Regions from separate parts of the Clostridium cylindrosporum DSM 605 genome, predicted to be linked through region 2. Evidence: riboswitches for the same ligand, from Rfam matches in the RefSeq annotation. Region 2 holds a riboswitch; the other holds the start of a gene.
What was found. Region 2 has a riboswitch for glycine ahead of gcvT (glycine cleavage system aminomethyltransferase GcvT). Riboswitches for the same ligand answer to the same signal wherever they lie in the genome.
Positions count from the first base shown of each region.

Region 1: another riboswitch for glycine. It lies ahead of CLCY_RS11090 (GrdX family protein); the one in region 2 lies ahead of gcvT (glycine cleavage system aminomethyltransferase GcvT).

Region 1 covers NZ_LFVU01000028.1:50,749-60,732, forward strand. The annotation lists gene grdD (glycine/sarcosine/betaine reductase complex component C subunit alpha) at 1-1,030, opposite strand, end outside; gene grdC (glycine/sarcosine/betaine reductase complex component C subunit beta) at 1,042-2,577, opposite strand; gene grdB (glycine reductase complex selenoprotein B) at 2,654-3,961, opposite strand; gene grdA (glycine/sarcosine/betaine reductase complex selenoprotein A) at 4,019-4,471, opposite strand; gene CLCY_RS11085 (glycine/sarcosine/betaine reductase component B subunit) at 4,529-5,815, opposite strand; gene CLCY_RS11090 (GrdX family protein) at 6,007-6,393, opposite strand; glycine riboswitch at 6,465-6,567, opposite strand; gene CLCY_RS11095 (DegV family protein) at 6,949-7,794, opposite strand; gene trmL (tRNA (uridine(34)/cytosine(34)/5-carboxymethylaminomethyluridine(34)-2'-O)-methyltransferase TrmL) at 7,813-8,280, opposite strand; gene splB (spore photoproduct lyase) at 8,458-9,468, shown strand; tRNA gene CLCY_RS11110 (tRNA-Ser) at 9,577-9,667, opposite strand; tRNA gene CLCY_RS11115 (tRNA-Glu) at 9,673-9,747, opposite strand; gene CLCY_RS11120 (pyridoxal phosphate-dependent aminotransferase) at 9,958-9,984, shown strand, end outside.
Region 2 covers NZ_LFVU01000028.1:171,694-181,677, forward strand. The annotation lists gene gcvPB (aminomethyl-transferring glycine dehydrogenase subunit GcvPB) at 1-347, opposite strand, end outside; gene gcvPA (aminomethyl-transferring glycine dehydrogenase subunit GcvPA) at 350-1,690, opposite strand; gene gcvH (glycine cleavage system protein GcvH) at 1,694-2,077, opposite strand; gene gcvT (glycine cleavage system aminomethyltransferase GcvT) at 2,145-3,260, opposite strand; glycine riboswitch at 3,472-3,572, opposite strand; gene CLCY_RS11695 (LTA synthase family protein) at 4,665-6,110, shown strand; gene CLCY_RS11705 (DUF1284 domain-containing protein) at 6,395-6,766, opposite strand; gene cobC (alpha-ribazole phosphatase) at 6,895-7,488, opposite strand; gene cobS (adenosylcobinamide-GDP ribazoletransferase) at 7,479-8,255, opposite strand; gene cobU (bifunctional adenosylcobinamide kinase/adenosylcobinamide-phosphate guanylyltransferase) at 8,264-8,800, opposite strand; gene cobT (nicotinate-nucleotide--dimethylbenzimidazole phosphoribosyltransferase) at 8,797-9,870, opposite strand; gene CLCY_RS11730 (M15 family metallopeptidase) at 9,941-9,984, opposite strand, start outside.

The DNA of each region.
Region 1 (9,984 bases), 120 kb from region 2:
CTTCAAGGTCTAGTATATCAACCCCTGGGATGTCATTTGTTACTACCTTCTTTGTTGGTGCCACAACTTCATTTTCTGATGCTGCTGCTTTCTTATCTGAAGAAGTAATCTTTTCGCATAATTCCTTAAATCCTGCTTTATTTAAAGATGCAAATTCATTCTTAGATATATCGATTATATTATTTTGAGCACATGATGCGCAGTATCTAAGGGCTTCACAGATAACTGGAGCACCTGAAGCTCTAGATATAATATTAACTAGTCTATTATATCCTTCTCCAATTCCAGGTCCATATCCATATCCTGATGCTTCATAGCTTCCACCTGTTGTAAATGAACTGAACATCTTCATTAATATATTACCTGTTAATGAATCTGTTACCATAACATCTGGTGTTCCTGTTAATAGATCGTTTCCTCTCATAACAATTCCACCATCTGATCTCATTGACTCTGTAAATGAAATATCATAGCCATTAGACTTAAGCTCAGTAAGTGCTCTTTCAACTTGTCTTGCACCATCAACATTAAGAATACCAACCTTTGGATCTTTTATTCCTACTGATTTTGCAGCTATGATTCCGTAAATAGCGTTTTTAACCATACCCTCTACTCTATTAGTAGATGAAGTACCTGTTGTAGTTGCAATTATCATTTCGTGGCCAAGAGCTGGAGTTATAACTCTTCCTACAGTTGAAACACCTATAGGGAAGTTATAGTGCATTGTTACACATCCCTTTATTTCTTCTGAGTCTAAAAGACTTTCCATTTTCTCGTGAGCTTCCTTTTCTGAAGTCACTTCATAGGTAGTAAGTGAAGTGTTAGATTTTGGCCCTATGAGTACAACTTCAAAGTCATTATACTTATTTGTTGCCATTTCTGCAGCCTTAATTACTTCATCTAATCCATGTTCACTTCCTAAAGTAGTTAATCCAACCTTTACCTTAGGTGCAAAACTTCCGCTTTGAATAGCATCTGCAATTTCATTAAAAACGTCACCAATTAGTTTTTTTACATTATCCTTTGACATGGTACCACTCCTTACTTTTGTAGTAGGTATGAAGCGAAATCTTTCATAGCTTCTCCAACCATGCTCTTTACTTCTTCTCTTGAAATAGAAGCTTCAGCCTTAACTGTTCCTGGGTTCTTTTCTACTATAAATGATACACCGTCGAATAGCCTAGTCATTCTACCAAGGAATAAACTTCCCTTTCCAATTACCATGAATCTATTAATGTCTCCACTAAGAATTCTTTCTCTACCAAATCCCATAACAGGAGCCCCTGATGGAATATGTCCTTGAGTTGGAGCAAATCCTACCCAACCCTTAGTTGTAAAGAAGTCTTTAAGTTGTGCTTTTTCAAGTTGTCCTTTCTTAACTGCAAGTGCACCTATCATTTTGTAGTTAGCTGTAGGAACATCTCCAGCCCCTGCTGGTTCAGTCATCTCTGGATTTTGCATTTCCGGTCCATATACATCTATATCATTAAATGAAAGTCCTGCTGCAGTTAAAGGCGCCTCAACTATTGCTTCCATAACAGCCTGAGGTGAAGCACCTGCAGATATAGTATGTCTTCCTATAGCATCAGTTCTAATTATTGGATTTATGCCATCATTTTCTGAAACTAATACAGCAAATCCACCTATTACTTCTTCAAGAACTGGCATTCCCTTTTTAACATGATCTTTACCGTTCATACCAAGTTTCGCTGATGCTCCACCTGCTACTACCATTACATTTTTAAACATACCAGATGCTACAAGTGCTGATGCATATATCATAGCATGTGTTGGTGCTGCACAGAATCCTCTAACGTCACTTCCTGTAGCATTCATAGTTCCTACTATTTCACCAATAGCCTTAGCAAAGTTTCCTCCACCTCTTTGGTTCATATCACCACACGCTTCCTCTGAACACTCAATAATATAATCTATATCTTCTTTTTTAATTTCTGGATTTTTAGCAAATAGGTTAAGTGCAGCAAGTATACCTGAAGCCTTAACAACAAGGTTTTCACATATAATATGAGAAGTTAGATTCTTATCAAATTCATGTGCTCTTTTTACACATCCAATTAGTTTTCCGTCTATATATAAAGCTTCAGCATGTGTTTCATTTACAGCCTTTTCAATTGCCTCAATATCAAAACCTTCCCCAAGCTTTGATACTAAATCTTTTAGTAATGGATGAGCTTCAAACTTAGCTTTAATATCAGACATTACAGCTTTCTCAATAAGAACTAAATCAAAAGCGTCGGATACCTTCATAAGTCCATAGAATTCGTCTTGTGGCATTACTTCTCCAAACTTTCCGAATCTTGATGCTCCTTCTATGTTCTTTTCAAACCAAGGCTTTGGAAGCTTTCCAAGTTCCTCTGGACTATAGTTTCCTATATATGTTTGAGATGCAGGATATTCAACAACATCCTTAAATTCTCTAATATGCTTAGGTAGTTCCTTTAAGTACTCTGAATCAGGATGAGTTTCTCTCTCTAGAGTTTGAGTTGTTCCGTTATGGATAATCATGTCTGGAGCATTTACCAGTACATAGCTAGCTCCCTTAATTACAGGATTCATAATTACACCTCCAAAAATAGTAGATAATATTAAAAATGGAGGTGGACATCCACCTCCACTTAAATCAAGTTATCTTTTACTTAACTTCAAAAACTGTTTGTTCTGTTACTGGAGTTTCAAGCGCCTTTAAAGCAACTTCTGTAAGCTTTCTTCTTAGTGCCTTTTCATCTGCTGCTGAAAGGTTTGGATTTCCAAGTGGGTGAGGAATAGCTATTGTTGGAACTATTCTGTTTGCCCCTACAGTTTTAGATATAGGTACTATTGTACACATATGAACTATTGGGAGACCAACTCTCTCAATTTCTTTAAGCATTGTTGCACCGCAACGTGTACAAGTACCTCATGTAGAAGTTAGTATAACTGCTGTTACATTGTCTTCTAGTAGCTTCTTTGCAATTTCTGCTCCAAAAGCCTTTGAACTCTTAACAGCTGTACCATTACCAGTAGTTGTATAATAGTACTCATGAAGACTTCCAATTTGCCCATTCGCTTCCATTTCTCTTAGAATATCTACTGGTATAACCCTATCTGCATCTTGATTAGCATATGTTGGGTCATATCCACCGTGAGCTGTTTCACTATCGGCAGAAGTAAGATCCTTCATTCCTGCTATACTATATTGACCATATTTTTGAGCATTTGAAGCCTCGATTCTATCTGGGTTACCCTTTGGTACAATACCGCCTGAAGTAACAATAGCAATTCTTGCCTTTGTTATATCAGCTACTGGTGTTGCAGGATCTACTCTATCGAAGTTAGGCATTTCAAATTCTGTTACAAATTCTTCACCTTTAAGCTTTTTAACAAGCATGTCAACTGCTCTTTTTGATCCTCTTTCGCTAGCAAAGTAGTTAACTCTAATACCTCTTTCAAGATATCCTTCTTCATCTGGTGAAGCTACAGCTTCACCTTTAGCTAATTTAAGAGCTAAAGCTGCCATTTTAGGAGCTGCTTCTCTCATTCCTGCTGCACTGTTCTTAGTTGATATTATATAAATATCTTTTTTAAACATATCAGCACCTGGATTTTCAACATACATACCTGTTACTACTGGTATGTTAAGCTCATCTTGAACCTTTTTAGCTATAGCTCCACAGGCTGTCCCATATCTACCTGCATTAAATGCTGGTCCTGCAATTAAAACATCTGGGTTTTGTGCTTTAATCATTTCAAGAATATCTTTTTCAGCTTGTTCTTGATTTTCAGCAAAATATGAGTCTCCACAGATTACTGTTGCAACAATTTCTGCTTCCCCATTAAATGCTTTAGTTAAAGCCATACCTGGTCCTACTACACCTTCTCTAACTTCAGGTGCAACATGAGCCATTTCTTCCCCCCCAATATTAGCGAAGAATTGGTTTATATAGTGTACTACACGAATCATCTAACTTGACCCCTCCTTATTCGGTGGATTAATTTAAAATTAATTTACGCTCGTTCTCTAACCTCTAACGCCTCTCATTTGTTCTTTAATTCCATCAACGTCAAGAACCATTTCCATCATTCCACATTGTTCATCATAAACAGCTTCATCAAATTCAGCCTTAACTTCATCTTCAACAACATGATAAACTGTAAGTCCTAGTTCAACTCCAGCAAGTGGTCCTGCATATGTTGGGTCTCCTGTTGTTACTGTTTCTGCTGAAAGTACTGATGAATCAGCTTCTGCACCACCTAGTATAACTACTAGATTATCTTTGCCTACTGATTCAGCTGCATCTTTAACTCTTTGTTGGATCTCCAGATCCATAGCTCCTGCAGCAGTTCAGACGAAACATTCTGTTGTAGAAAAAAGAATTTCTCCTCCTGCTGATTTTACACATTCTTCTATTGCTGGTCCTGGAATACCATCTCTATCTCCTATTGCTATGACTTTTTTTCCACTAAGTATCATAAGAAATACCTCCTAATAATTTATAAATATTTTGATTAAATTTATTCTATTGAAAACTTAGAAAGTTTTTGCTGTTAAATATCCAAATCCAACTTCACTAGTAGCTCCAGTTATAACTTGGATTTCTGCTTCTATAGATCCATCTTCTCTTAGAGAACCTGCAAACCCACCTGATAGTGCATCAACAGCCTCAGGGTGTCCGATAACCTTTTTCATTGAAGGAAGGATAACTATTTCATTAGCATTACCACCTGTAACTACTGCATCTCCCTTTGGAGTTGAATCTGCAAGTGATTGTGAAGCACCATCTCTTCCAGCATACTCATCAGTTAAAAGAACAGTCTTTATTCCTTTTTCTGAAATCTTGTTACAGTTCATTACAAGGTCAGCGTCTGGATTTCCAAAACCTTCTTCTGAAATTACAGCTGCGTCTGCTCCTAGGAACTCAACAAGTTTTGCTGTGTAGCTTGATGATCTTTCCTTGTCAGCTAGGTACACGTTTTCATTTGTAATAACACATCCAAGGAAGTTAAAGTCCTTACCATGTCTTTCATAAAGATCAGTGATTATTGGATGATTCATGTGAACATAACTTGGATTCTTATCACATGCTGATACACAGTTACCACTTACTATAGAACCATCAAACATTTCTGTTGGATAAATGAATGTAGGGATTATCTTCTTAGCATCAACTCCATATACATATGTGTCATGAAGAAGTCCTTGTGATTGAAGCATGTACACATATACAACCTTTGGTAGATCTGGATAAGCCTTAACTTGCTCTTGAAGAGGAAGTGTTTCAAAAGTTTTAACTTCATCTGGAGCAACTTCCTTAGCAGCTTTTCCTAGATAAGTAGCAACCTTAAACCCTACCATTCTAACAGCTTCTTCATGTTGGTGTTGATCAATTCCACTAGCTGGTTCACAAATCATAACGATATTGTGAGTCTTTGAAAACGGAGTATACTTAGCTCCCTCTCCTGACATATCTATTATTCCTTCCTGGAATCCAACTATTTTTCCAGTTGTAACAACAGCAGCTCCCTTAAGAACATTAGTTTTACCTGATCCTACTGTATCAACTCCTGAAATGAATCCTGGGAATACTCCCCCATTACCTTCAACCTTTACTCTTGGCTCAATAACATCCTTTACTGGTATTATTCTTACCTCATCACCTGGGTGAACAATGTCCACATCAACTGATAATAATCTTTCATCTCCAGATACCTCATTTAAAAGCTCTTCCTTATCTACATAAAGAATACCATTTTCAATCTTAGTTTCTGAAGAGAACTGAACATCCTTAATGAATACATTTCCTAATTCAAGGCGCAAAGCCTTCACCTCCTAAAATTATATACAAGTAGAAGTTTATTAACTTTTTTTATTTTTCTGAATCTTCAAGTCATAATATTCTGTCTAAAGTGTAAAATGTGTAATAAGAAATTTGTCATGTGTGTCATTTTAGATTCACATATAGTAATTGGGAGATACTACGTGATGTGTTGTTAGCTTAACTTTCGTAATTAAATAAGTGCATTTTTAATTAAATCATAATCTATAATACTAAAATCCTCCAAAACACTTTGAGGCCACTGTCTAGGCGCTTTATTTCTAATAAGCTTATTAGATGTTTCTATACTGTTTTCAATAAGCATTACAGAATTAAAGTCTACTGACACCTCCGGCTTTAAGGATATAGCAACTGATTTGTAGGGAGTTTCATTTGGTTTAATACTTCCCATAAGAGGATGTGTTAAAAGTTTATGCCCCTTATGTATGTAATCTCGAGCTTTAATCATTACATCTGAAAGAGAACCATCTATGAACTCAACATCAAAGTGAACTTTAAGATTTTCATATGTTATCTTGTTGTTTGTGATAACTTTAGGTTCAATAACTACTTTCTCCACCCCCCTATATTTAATAAAGATGTGTATAAAAAAAGAGAATGTATCGCCTACACTCTCAAATTTAAGAGCTGTGTCCATAAGTAGTCCCTTTGCCTGAAAGATCATTAACAAGGACTTTGTTAACTTACCCCTTCGGCGCTTTGAAAATTTCAAAGTCTCTCCTACTTACTTCATCCAGAAACTATGTTATTTTTTCTACAACCTCTTTTATACTTTTCATTATATCTGATAATTCAGACTTTTGCCATAGCTTTTTTCTATACCATAAATTAACATATCTTATAGATAATCCTTCATTTTTACTACTTCAGTATAGATATAACCTATTAGAATAATTAATTTTAGCAAGAAAATCATTTAAATCTTTCATTTTCTTTATGCATTCACTTTATCACATTAAACTTTTATCCTATTATATGTAAAATAAGTAGTAACATTTCCATAATGATTGAATTAATTTTTAAAATATTTTTTATATTTTCACAAAAATAAAGTGGAAAATTTAGAATTTTCATTACTAAATTCCCCACTTTTTATTGATAATTATATGTCATATTATTTCTTAAAGAAGAATACTCCAATAGTTCCCGGCCCTGCGTAAGTCGCAATAACACTTCCAACCTTTACAGATTGTGCGTCATCTATAATATTCTCTTCTTTAAGCATTTTTTTAAATTCTTCCACATCATCTTCAGCAGCTACATTCCCTACTGCAAATGTAATATCAGTATCTGGATTTTGCTCTTTAACATAATCCAGAAGTCTTTTTAATGCTTTTTTCCTTCCGCGAACTTTATCAAAAACATCTATCTTTCCATCTTCTACACAAAGAATAGGCTTTATATTAAGGAGTGTGCCTACAGCTGCATGAATAGATGATATTCTCCCACCTTTTCTTATGTACTCTAAGTTGTCCACTGCAAATGCAACTTTAACCTTATCTGTAAGAAGATTTATCTTCTCAACTGTACTCTCTACACTCTCACCTAACTCTAGCATTTTTATAGTTTCCTGTACTAAAGCACCTGTAGCAAAGCTAACTCCCTTAGAGTCAATTACATGTATATTCTCATTATTTTCAATCATATCCCTTGCAATACAAGCTGATTGATATGTTCCACTCACTTTTGATGATATATGAATTGAAATTATCTTATATCCTTCTTTAATTATAGATTCATATTCCTCATAAAATGCATTCGGGTTAACCTGGGATGTCTTAGGAAGCTTCTCCCCCTTATCAAGCATAGATAAAAGAGTAGGCTCGTCTATTTCTACTCCATCCTTATACACTTTGCCCTCAAATTCAATTGTCAGTGGAAGAACCTTTACATTTTTGTTCTCCACTATATTCCTTGGAACACCTGCGGTACTATCTGTAACTATATATACCTTTTCCATAATTACCTCCATAAATGCTTATTTCATATTCGGATAGCCGATTTGTCTTAATGCTTCATAAACTACTAAAGAAGCAGTATTTGCAAGGTTAAGTGATCTAGTTGTTGAATTTATCATAGGTACTCTTATTTGAGTTTCCTTAAATAAATTATTTATTTCCTCAGTTACTCCTGAAGACTCTCTTCCAAACATTATAAAATCACCATCTTTATATTCTACATCACTATGAAATTTTGTTGCCTTTGTTGTTGATAAGAATATTCTCTTATCCCTATGAGCTTCATAAAACTCATCAAAACTTTCATAATATGTTATATCAATATCCTTCCAATAATCAAGTCCCGCTCTTTTTAACATCTTATCATCTACAGAAAAACCTAAAGGTTTTATAAGGTGAAGCTTAGTATCTGTAAGTACACAAGTCCTTCCTATACTTCCTGTATTATGTGGTATCTCTGGCTGATAAAGTACAATATTTAAACTCATTTTTTTCCTCCGAAATCCTCTTATCCTATGCCTTTAATGGCCTATATAAATTTTTATAATTACAAATATCATTTTACCATATTCTCATGTTAGTGTAATCTTTCTAAGTTTTCATCATACATATTTAAGACTTAATATTGCAAAACTAAGTCTAAAGGAGTGATTACATTGGTTTTTATGCCAAAGCAAGTATTCTTCGAACCAAAGGCTACTGAATATCCTCTTGGAGAAGAATTATATAATAAATTTCAAAAGCTTAATATACCTATACAAAAACTAAGTTCATATAACAAACTAGATAGAGAAAGTTCTAGTCCATCAGAATTTTATGCCTTTGCAAAGGATAGCATAGTTGTTGGAATCAAAAGAAGTATGAAGCTTGTTCCATGCAAGCCTTCTGCTGACTATCAGTTTTCACTTGTAACAGGATGTCCTGGTAGCTGTCAATACTGCTACCTTCAAACAAACCAGTCACTTAAACCATTTACAAGGGTTTATGTAAATCGAGATGAGATTTTTAATAATATACAAAAATACATAGACTCTGCACTACCTAATATTACTACATTCGAACTAGCTAGCACAGGTGACCCTTTATCTGTTGAACATCTTACAGGTTCCGTTAAGTCTGCTATAGAGTTTTTCTCAACCTCTGAACATGGAAGATTAAGACTTGTAACTAAATTCTCATATGTGGATTCCCTACTTGATCTAAATCATAATGGCAAGACTAAGGTTAGATACACTATTAACTCTCCATACGTTATAAATAACTTTGAATTTAATACGGATTCACTTGAGAATAGATTAGATGCTGCATCTAAAATATACTCAGCTGGCTATCCACTTGGGTTTATTATAGCCCCTATTATGATTTATGAAGGATATAAGGAGGAATATACCTCTATGCTAGAATCCCTTAGATCTAAAATAGAAAGTCCTGATACAGCACCTATTACTTTTGAACTTATACAGTATAGATTTACCGCCAAATCTAAAAAAGTTATAAATGAGAGATTCCCTTTAACGAAACTTGACCTAAATGAAGAGACTCGCTTTAAAAAATGGGGACCATATGGTGTTTATAAATATGTATACCAAAAGGATGAGTCTAAATTACTTAAAGAATTCTTTGAAGAGAAGATAAAAAAGTACTTTCCAAGTTCCACAATTGAATACTTTACTTAAAATCTATATATCATAATAAAGCAATACTCCATGTAAGTATATTTACACGGAGCATTAAAAGTAGATATGAAAAAAGAGATTGTTCATATGAACAATCTCTTTTTTATCTGGCGGAGAAAGTGGGATTCGAACCCACGGTAGAGTCACCCCTACGCCGGTTTTCAAGACCGGTGCCTTAAACCAACTCGACCATCTCTCCATAAATGGTGACCCCTAGGGGAATCGAACCCCTGTTACCACCGTGAAAGGGTGGTGTCTTAACCGCTTGACCAAGGGGCCATCGTTAACTACTCATTTATAATAACACGATACTTTTTAAGTGTCAATACCTTATATAAACTTTTTTTATAATTTTTCATTCTTTTTTATTATGCTTAATAATATGGAAAATATACAATTATCACACTACTCTAACACTTAATAATTTATAATTAAAAATAGATATGCTAAAATGATATTAATATATTATGTAAAAGGAGTTTTTGAAGTATGATATCTAAAAAGATGCAATCCCTA
Region 2 (9,984 bases):
ATTAGCTCAAGTGCACCTTGCACTGTTTCTTCACTTTGGTATGGGTGAACATTCTTAAATCCTGGAAGATTAGCGATATCTTCGTTTATCTTAGGATTGTACTTCATTGTACATGATCCTAGTGGATAAAATCCTGTATCAAGACCAAAGTTCTTATTTGAAAGATTTGTAAAGTGTCTTACAACTTCGTTTTCTGCAACTTCTGGAAGCTTTGCATCCTCAGTTCTTAGAAGACCTTCTGGAAGAATACTCTTTACTTCTTTTTCTTCAACATCACATTTAGGAAGCGTATATCCTACTCTACCTGGCTTTGAAACTTCAAATATTAAACTGTTATATTGATTCATCGTTATATTCCTCCCAATACATCAGCTAATTTATCAATCTCAGCCTTAGTTCTCTTTTCTGTTACACAGATTAGTGTTGCATTCTTAAGGTCTTCATAGTCATTACCTAGGTTATATCCACCGATAATTCCAGCTTCCTTAAGCTTTGCATTAGCAGCATCTACGTCACTTGAAAGTTCAACCGCAAACTCCTTGAAGAATGGAGCATTATATACAGGCTTAACCTTTCCAGTAGCAACTAGCTTATCAAATGCGTAGTGTGCCTTTTGAAGACATTGAGTTGCAACTTCCTTAATACCCTTCTTACCAAGAAGTGACATATATATAGTCGCTCTTAAAGCAATAAGCCCTTGGTTTGAACAGATATTTGAAGTAGCCTTTTCACGTCTAATATGTTGCTCTCTAGCTTGAAGAGTAAGAACGAAAGCTCTCTTTCCTTCTGAATCTTCAGTTTGACCAACAACTCTACCTGGTATCTTTCTCATAAGCTTGTTTGTAACAGCCATGAATCCTAGGTATGGTCCACCAAAGCTTAGGTAGTTACCTAGTGATTGACCGTCACCTACAACTATATCTGCACCAATTTCCCCTGGAGTCTTAAGAATTCCAAGTGATATTGGATCAACGCTCATTACAAGATTTGCCTTGTTAGCATGAGTTATCTTTTCAATTGCTTCAGCATCTTCGATACATCCGAAGAAGTTAGGGCTTTGAATAATAACCCCAGCTGTCTTGTTATCAACTACAGCTTCAAGCTTTTCAAGGTCAGTAACACCGTCTTTAACATCAACTTCAACAAGTTCAATATTGTTAAAATCCATGTATGTAGCAAGTACACGTCTAGCTTCTGGTTGTACTGCCTTTGATACAACTATCTTTTTCTTTCTTGTAGAAGATGCTGAAATCATAGCAGCTTCTGCAACTGCTGTTGCAGCATCGTACATTGATGCATTTGCAACATCCATTCCAGTAAGTTCACAAATTAGTGATTGGTACTCAAATATAACTTGTAGAGTTCCTTGTGAAATTTCTGGTTGGTATGGTGTATATGCAGTATAAAATTCTGATCTTGAAACTATATGTGAAATCGCTGATGGAACATAGTGATCATATGCACCTGCTCCAAGGAAACATACAGCTTCATCAGTAGTTAAATTCTTATTACTTAATGAAGAAAGCTTTCTGCTTATTTCTAACTCTGAGTATGGAGCCTCAAGGTCAAGTCTTCTGTTTAGCTTTAATTCTTCTGGAATATCGCTAAATAGATCATCTATAGAATTCATACCTATAGACTTAAGCATAGCCTCTCTTTCTTCACAAGTATTTGGTATATATGGAAACATATATTATGCCTCCTGACCTAGGAATTCTTCATACTTTTCTGAAGTCATTAGTCCATCAAGTTCTGATGCATCGCTTAGTTCGATTGCGAATATCCAGTTAGCATAAGCATCTGTGTTAAGAAGAGTTGGATCTCCTTCTACATCTTCGTTAACTTCTACAATTGTTCCGCTTACTGCAGTGTGCATATCTGTTGCAGCCTTAACTGATTCGATAACTCCTACAGTGTCTCCTGCAGCAACTTCTGAATCTACTTCTGGAAGTTCAACGTAAACGATGCTTCCTAGTTGGTGTTGAGCGTAGTCTGAAATTCCTACATATGCCTTATTTCCTTCAACCTTTACCCAGTCATGATCATTTGTATAAAGTAGTCCGCTTTCAACTTTCATTATAATATCCTCCTTAAATTTAAAAAAATTTATTTTATTTTAATTTATTTTATTTTAAAAATCTTAATTACTTCTTTTCTTGTTTAGTCTTCTTTGTGTAGAATCTCTTGCTGATAACTTCTGCCTTAGCAGTCTTGTTTCTGATTTGGATTTCAATTTCTGTTCCAAGTTCAGCGTATTCAGCTTCAACTAGAGCAGTTCCTATTGTCTTTTGAAGAGTTGGTGAGAAGTAACCAGTTGCAACAGCACCGATAACCTTACCATCCTTAACAACATCATATCCGTGTCTTGGAATACCTCTTTCCTTCATTTCAAATCCAATAGTCTTTCTCTTTAGACCTTCTTCTTTTTGCTTAACTAGAACTGACTTACCAATGAAGTCTGAAGCCTTGCCAAGCTTTACGAAGAATCCAAGTCCTGCTTCTAGTGGTGATATAGTATCACTCATTTCATTTCCATATAGAGGAAGTGCAGCTTCAAATCTTAGAGTATCTCTTGCACCAAGACCTGCTGGCTTAAGAACGTCTGCACCTGCTTCTAGTAGAGCATTCCAAACTTTTTCTATTGCATCGTTTGTAGTATATACTTCGAATCCATCTTCCCCAGTGTATCCAGTTCTTGAAACAAGACACTTAACTCCTGCTACATTAACTGAATCGTTGAAGTAGAAGAATTTGATTGTGCTAAGATCAACATCAGATACCTTTTGAAGAATAGCTTGTGCTTCTGGTCCTTGGATTGCAATTTCTGCAACTTCTGGTGAAACATTTTCAACCTTTACGTCAAATCCCTTAGCTTTTTCTTCTATCCACTTAACATCCTTATCGATGTTAGCAGCATTTATAACAAGGTACATGTGGTTTTCATCATACTTGTATACTAGAAGGTCATCAACGATACCTCCATTTTCGTTACACATTAAGTTGTATGCTATTTGAGTGTTTTCAAGACCTGCAATGTCGTTAGTTACTAGGTAATCAACGAATTTTTGTGCATCTGGTCCAGTAATATCAACTTCACCCATATGTGAAACGTCAAATATACCAGCTTGAGTTCTAACAGCTGTATGCTCTTCAACTAATCCCTCATATTGAATTGGCATTTCCCAACCTGCGAATTCTACGATTTTTCCTCCAACTTTTTGATGTGCATCAAAAAGAGGTGTTTTCTTTAAATTACTCATAATAATTTTATCCTCCCTTCATTCCGTTAAAGTTAAATATTTAGAACCTTTAATTAAATTTTAGATATAAACCTAGGTATAGTCTTAGTAACATCACAAAAAGACATGTTAATTTGAACTTTCAAAATACATATCCCTTGATTACCAAACCCCATAAAAACCGCAAATGTTACTAAGGATATCTAAAAAAAGTTAAGTTCTAAATTCTAGCAGTTTATCCTCTGTCCTTGTTACCTGAGAGTTTCTACATGCTCACGTGAAGCCATGTATTTCTCCTTCGGTGCTTAATTAAGACTTTCCAGAGTTCCATCAAGTAATGATTCATTTGCCTGAAAGTTTTTATAAAAACCTGCCTTTTTATTTTTACATTGCTTCTTCGGCTCCTAATTTAATAGGTATCTCTCACTACTGTCATCTGAGAAGTTTATTAATTTTTGATTATTTATCTTTAATTTTAATTCTATTGTTAGAAAAAATCAACAATTGTTTAATTTTAAATAAAGTTTTATTCATACCCTTTAACAATTGCCAAAATTTTATCAATAGTTTTTTCCAATATACCCTTTATTTCTTAATAAGTAAATGCTACTTATTTTAGTAAATTACTATTTGCTTAGCCTAACTTGTATAAATTTAAAATTTCATTTATGTACCCAGTGTAGCCTACAATGCCTATTTTATTATTACTTATGTACCTATTAGTGTATAGCATTTAAACTCCCATTTTTATTTTATTAAATAGTGACTATTTTATTCATGATAAATTTAATAAAAATGCGAAATCACCTATAGGACATTTTACATTTTTATTATATATTATATAATTATGACTTAATAATTCTAAAAAATAGCGTGAAATTTGTAACAAAGTAACTTTTACGTATTGTTAGATTATTGTCATTGTTTTCTACCTATTCTTAACATTTACATAAATATACCATTATTAAATTGAGAATTACTTATGAAAGGAATTTATGGATGAAACTAAAAAAAATTTTATTAACTAGGTTAGAAATTCCTAGAATACTCCTAACATTACCTTATAAAATCAAAGGAATATTCGAAAATAAGGCATTTTCAAGTAGCACCTTAGCCTTATTTATAAAAATATTACTTTTTATTCTTATAACCTCAAGTGATACTGCTACTAGGATCAACTTAAAAACAGTATTTTATAGCGCTCCACCTTTGCTTGTTTATTGCAGTTTTATACTACTTTTTTTATCTTTTTCATATTTGTTTAACTCCAAATATCACCTTATATCCTTATTTGTGCTAAATATATTTTTAACTATCATCATTTTAGGTGACATTTTATATTATAGAGCCAATAGCTCATTTTTATCTTTACATCTAATTAGTTATACATCTAACCTTGAAAATCTTTCAAGTAGCATTTTTTCTATGTTTAGATTGCTTGATGTTATATTTTTTATAGATTTATTTCTAATCGGAATATTTCTAACTCGAATTAAAAAAAGATATGACCTATTTAGAAGAGATATTTCTTCGTTTATGATACTTTTTTTAGTTCCAACTATATATTTAACATATGCCCATATTAAAATAGATAAGCTAAACAAGGGCTTTTACAACCAAACAATATTTATAAATAGTTGGGCGCAAAATCAAACTATGTCTAACCTAACTCCCATAGGTTATCATTTGTTCGATATATACAACTACTTAAAGGATAGTAAACCTTATAATATTACATCTAGTGAAAAGTTAAAGATTGAAACCTTCTTTGAAAATAAAGCTGAACTTCTCCCGAAAAATAATTTTAATGCAATGTTCAAAGGAAAGAACTTAATAATACTTCAAGTTGAGTCCCTTGAAAATTTCGTTATAGGCAAAAGCAATAATGGCCAAGAGATTACCCCTAACATTAATAAACTGCTTAAAAATAGTATTTACTTTGATAATTTTCTTGAACAAACACATGAAGGTACTACTTCAGACGCTGAATTTATGGCTAATACTTCTATATTTCCTGTAAGACGCGGAAGCACATTTTTCAGATTTCCTTCAAATAAATATTATGCTTCTCTTCCAAATTTAATGGAGAAATCAGGTTATAGTTCAATTGCTACTCATCCTGATAGGGGTTCATATTGGAATTGGCTTCCTTCCCTTTCTTCTATAGGCTTTGAAAAGTGTGTAGATTCAACTTCACTAAATATTGATGAGACAATTGGCCTTGGATTAAGTGATAGAAGTTTTTTAAATCAATTGGCGAATATTTTAGAAAAGCAGCCAAAACCATTTTATAGCTTTTCTATAACTCTTTCTAGTCATACTCCTTACAAGCTTCCTAAGGAACATGTTAATCTTGATGTCTCAAAAGATATTAAAGGTCAAATAATTGGTTCTTACTTTGAATCTGTTAATTATACAGATTCAGCAATTGGTGAGTTTGTAAATCTATTAGATAAAAAGGGTATATTAAATAATTCTGTTGTTGTTATATATGGTGACCATGAAGGACCACACAAGTACTTTAAAGACGAAATTAAAAATTCTTCATATGAACCTTGGATGAAAGATAACTATTCCAAAGTACCTTTTATAATATACTCCAAGGATATATCATCTCCTAAGGTTATTTCAACCTATGGAGGTCAAATTGATATACTACCTACAATATCTTATTTAATGGGAATACCTGAAAAAAATTATACTTATACAAGTGTAGGAAGAAACCTTCTTAACACAAAACTTAACTACACTTATTTATCAAATGGAGAACTAAAATATAACAATTTACCTACTAATAAAATTTCACTTTTAAATAAATCAGTGGAATATAGTGACATAATTATTAGATCTAATTATTTTAGAAAGGAATAAGACCATGCCTACTATACCTATTTTCGCACTACCTTTTATAGCTACTATGTTTTTAGTTCCTATACTTTCTATAGAAGGAATTACCCCTTGGTTTTTATTTATATTTTTTTCATACAAAATAGTAAAAACCTCTAATAAAGCACACTTAACTAATAAGGAACTATTTAAAAAAACACTGATATATTTTTCTATATGTCTTTTTACCGGGATTTTATATAACATATGTATTAATGAAGCCACAACACTAGTTATTAAAAAACTATTATAAATTAAAAAGGATGGAGTTATTTACACACTCCATCCTTGTACCATTGACAATCTTTACATATCTTTTCAAAGTTAGCTTTTGTTAAATACTTATTTCTAAGTTTAACTAACTCATTATACTTATAGATTGAATTTACTTCTAAATTCAAATAATATGAAGCATTTTTATCAATCTTACTTATGTTATCCTCACAAGTACACTTACCAATCTGAAGATGTGGACACTCTTTACATATATCATCAGCCTGTGAGCATATTAATATTTTTGTTTCTGGGTTATTTTTAATTTTGTTGACTATTAAATCCATATTAGAAACAAAGTTTTCACTATATCCAATTCCTTTATAAAAGTTCAAGCACACAATATGGTGTGGTCTAAGTTTTAACATATATTCTCTCCAAACTTTATTATCATTTTAGTATTATATTTATAAAATTTTAACTCTTTTAAAATACATATGTCAACCAAAGTTATTTACCAGATTAACAATAAAAAGGACGCCTTATAAAAAGCGCCTTACTTATTAATTTCCTCTATTAAATTAATTCCTTCATATACTAAAATCCTAGTATAACAACCTTGTTTTACACTAAAGTTATAAAACATGTCCTTTGATAAACCTAACATGTGACACAAAAATACTCTAATAACACCACCATGGGTAGCTATTAAAACCCTCTCACTACTTTTAGGATCTACTATATCTAATAAAAATTCTACACATCTTTTATAAAAATCCCTAAATGATTCTCCACCTGGAAATGTAAAGTTCTTATAATCTCTTAAAAAATCTTCATATTCTTTTTCATATCCTAACATTACTTTGTCATATGAAACAGCATCCCAATAACCAAAATCAATTTCTTGTATCCTGATTTCTTCATAAATGCTGATATTCTCCTGATTATCTCCTAGTAAAATTTCAAGTGTTTCCTTAGTTCTTTTTAAAGGAGATGTATAGACCTTATCAATCTTAAAATTCTTCAGCTTATCTTTTAGTTGTTTTGCCTGATTAATTCCCTCTTGATTTAAGCTAGTGTCTATTCTACCTTGATACTTCTTATTAAAATTAAGGTCTGTTTCACCATGCCTAACAAATATTAGTTCCATAATACATTTATCACTCCTAATGATAAAATCATAAATACTACTTCTGAAATTTCAATAGAACAACCTAATATATCACCTGTAATCCCATTTAATATTCCTTCAATATATTTTCTAAAGCATATCATAACTAATAATGTTAATACGTATATTAACATTATTTTATAGCTAATAGAACTTACTATAATTGCCATAAAAACTTGGTTTATAAAAAGTTCCCTAATAGATATCTTACCAATAAACAAATCTCCAAGTCCCTCATTTTCCCTTGCGTACTTTCTTTTATACATGAAAAACAAAACAATAGACCTTGCTACTACAGGTGCAAGTAATACTACTATAAATAAAGGATATAACCACATACTTTTCACTTTAAGCATATTGATAGTCTCAAAGTACAGTGTCCACTTTAGTAAAATCAAAAGAATGAGTCCTACCCCACCAAATGTCCCAAGTCTACTGTCCTTCATAATCTCAAGAATTCTTTCTTTACTTCTCCCTGAGAAAATCCCATCACATGTATCTGAAAATCCATCTAAATGTATAGCACCTGTAATAAATGTATGTACAATAACTCCAATTAAGGCTGTTAAATAGGGCGAAAAAATCATATTTGATATATAAATAGAACCAGCTACAACAAAACCTATTATAAGCCCTATTATAGGAAAGTAAATTGCCCCACGGGCAAAATCTTCCCTGGTAACATCTAAGTTTTTTTTAACAGGTATTCTAGTCATAAACTGTAAAATAAGTAAAAATACTCTCATTTAGTCACCTACTTTATTTTCATTGGAATTGAAGATACTACAAGATATACACTTTCAGATTCAGTTGCTAAAAATTGATTAACTTTGCCTGCAATATCTCTAAAGTACCTACCTAGTTTACTTTCAGGTACAATTCCAAAGCCCACCTCATTTGTAACTAAGACAACTTTACCATTAAATTCTTTAAAGATATCTGTAAGTTTTTTAACCTCATTCATAACTTTTTCCTCAGCAATTTTAAATTCTTCACTTGTGTTATTTTCACATATCTCGAGTATTATATTTGATATCATAATAGTAACACAATCAAGAATAATCCCTTGATAAGAAGCTATGCTTTCAGAAAAATCTTTATCAAATTCCTTATGCTTTTCTAATGTATCCCAGTAATTTGGTCTATCTTTTTTATGCTTTATAACTCTATCTTTCATCTCATCATCAAATGGAATTGATGTAGCTATATAAAGAACTCTTTGAAAATCCTTCAAAAGCCCCTCAGCAAAACTTGACTTTCCACTTCTAGCACCACCTGTTACAAGTATCAATTCTCATCCCTCCATAAATCCTTATAATCTGCAAGATTAACATTCCCTTCTTCAAAAGTACCCATCTCGCTTATAACCTTAGTTGCTGTATCCATAATATTAAATGCAAGTGGACAACCAACACCTTCACCAAGTCTCATATCAAGATTAAGCATAGCTTTTAAATTAAGTTCACTTAATGCTATCATATACCCTTTTTCCATAGAAATGTGAGATGCAAACATATATCCTACTGAGTATTTATTTATTTTATATGCACAAAGAGCTGCAACAGCAGATATAAATCCATCAATTACTATAGGCAACTTGTAATATGCTGCACCTAAATAAAGTCCTACAAGACCTGCGATATCGAGTCCCCCAACTCTTCTCAAAGCCTCAATCGGGTTATCTAAATTATCTTTATGTAACTTAATTATTTTCTCTACTACCCTTTTTTTATGACGAAACTGTTCATCTGTAAGTCCTCCACCTCTTCCTGTTGCTTCCTCTACTGTGCATCCAGTTAAAGCAATTAAAAGAGATGAACTAGTTGTCGTATTTCCAATACCCATTTCTCCAGTTCCTATTATGCTATACCCCTTTGACTTTAAATCCTTTACTGTATTAAAACCAACTTCTATAGCATCTAGGCATTCCTTCATTGTCATAGCAGGCTCTTTAGCTATATTTCTAGTACCTTTTCTTATCTTTCGAACTTCAAGTCCTTCATAATAAATATCCTCTAAAACACCAATGTCTATTACCTTTAAATCAGTATTATTCGCCTTTGAAATTACAGCTATTCCAGTTATACCCCTAAGAAAATTAATCGTTTGCATAGATGTTACGCTTTGTGGTGCAGATGCAACACCTTCCTCACATACACCATTATCAGATGCCATGACTACCACAATTCTTTTTGTAAGATTTGGAGTTAAGGTTTCTTGAATGGAACATAATCTTGCTGCAATCTCTTCAAGACCTCCTAAACTTTTAATAGGCTTTATTAAGGAATCTAACTTTTCCTTCGCCTGCCCATATATAATATTATTTATAGATGTTATTTTTTCTAGTAAACTTAGATCCATATATCTTCCCCCTATTAATTAAAAAGCTGTAGGTGAAATCCCTACAGCTAAATAGTATCAATTTATTACTCTACTTGTCTATATGTTTATATAACCCTTCAAGAGTAAGATTAT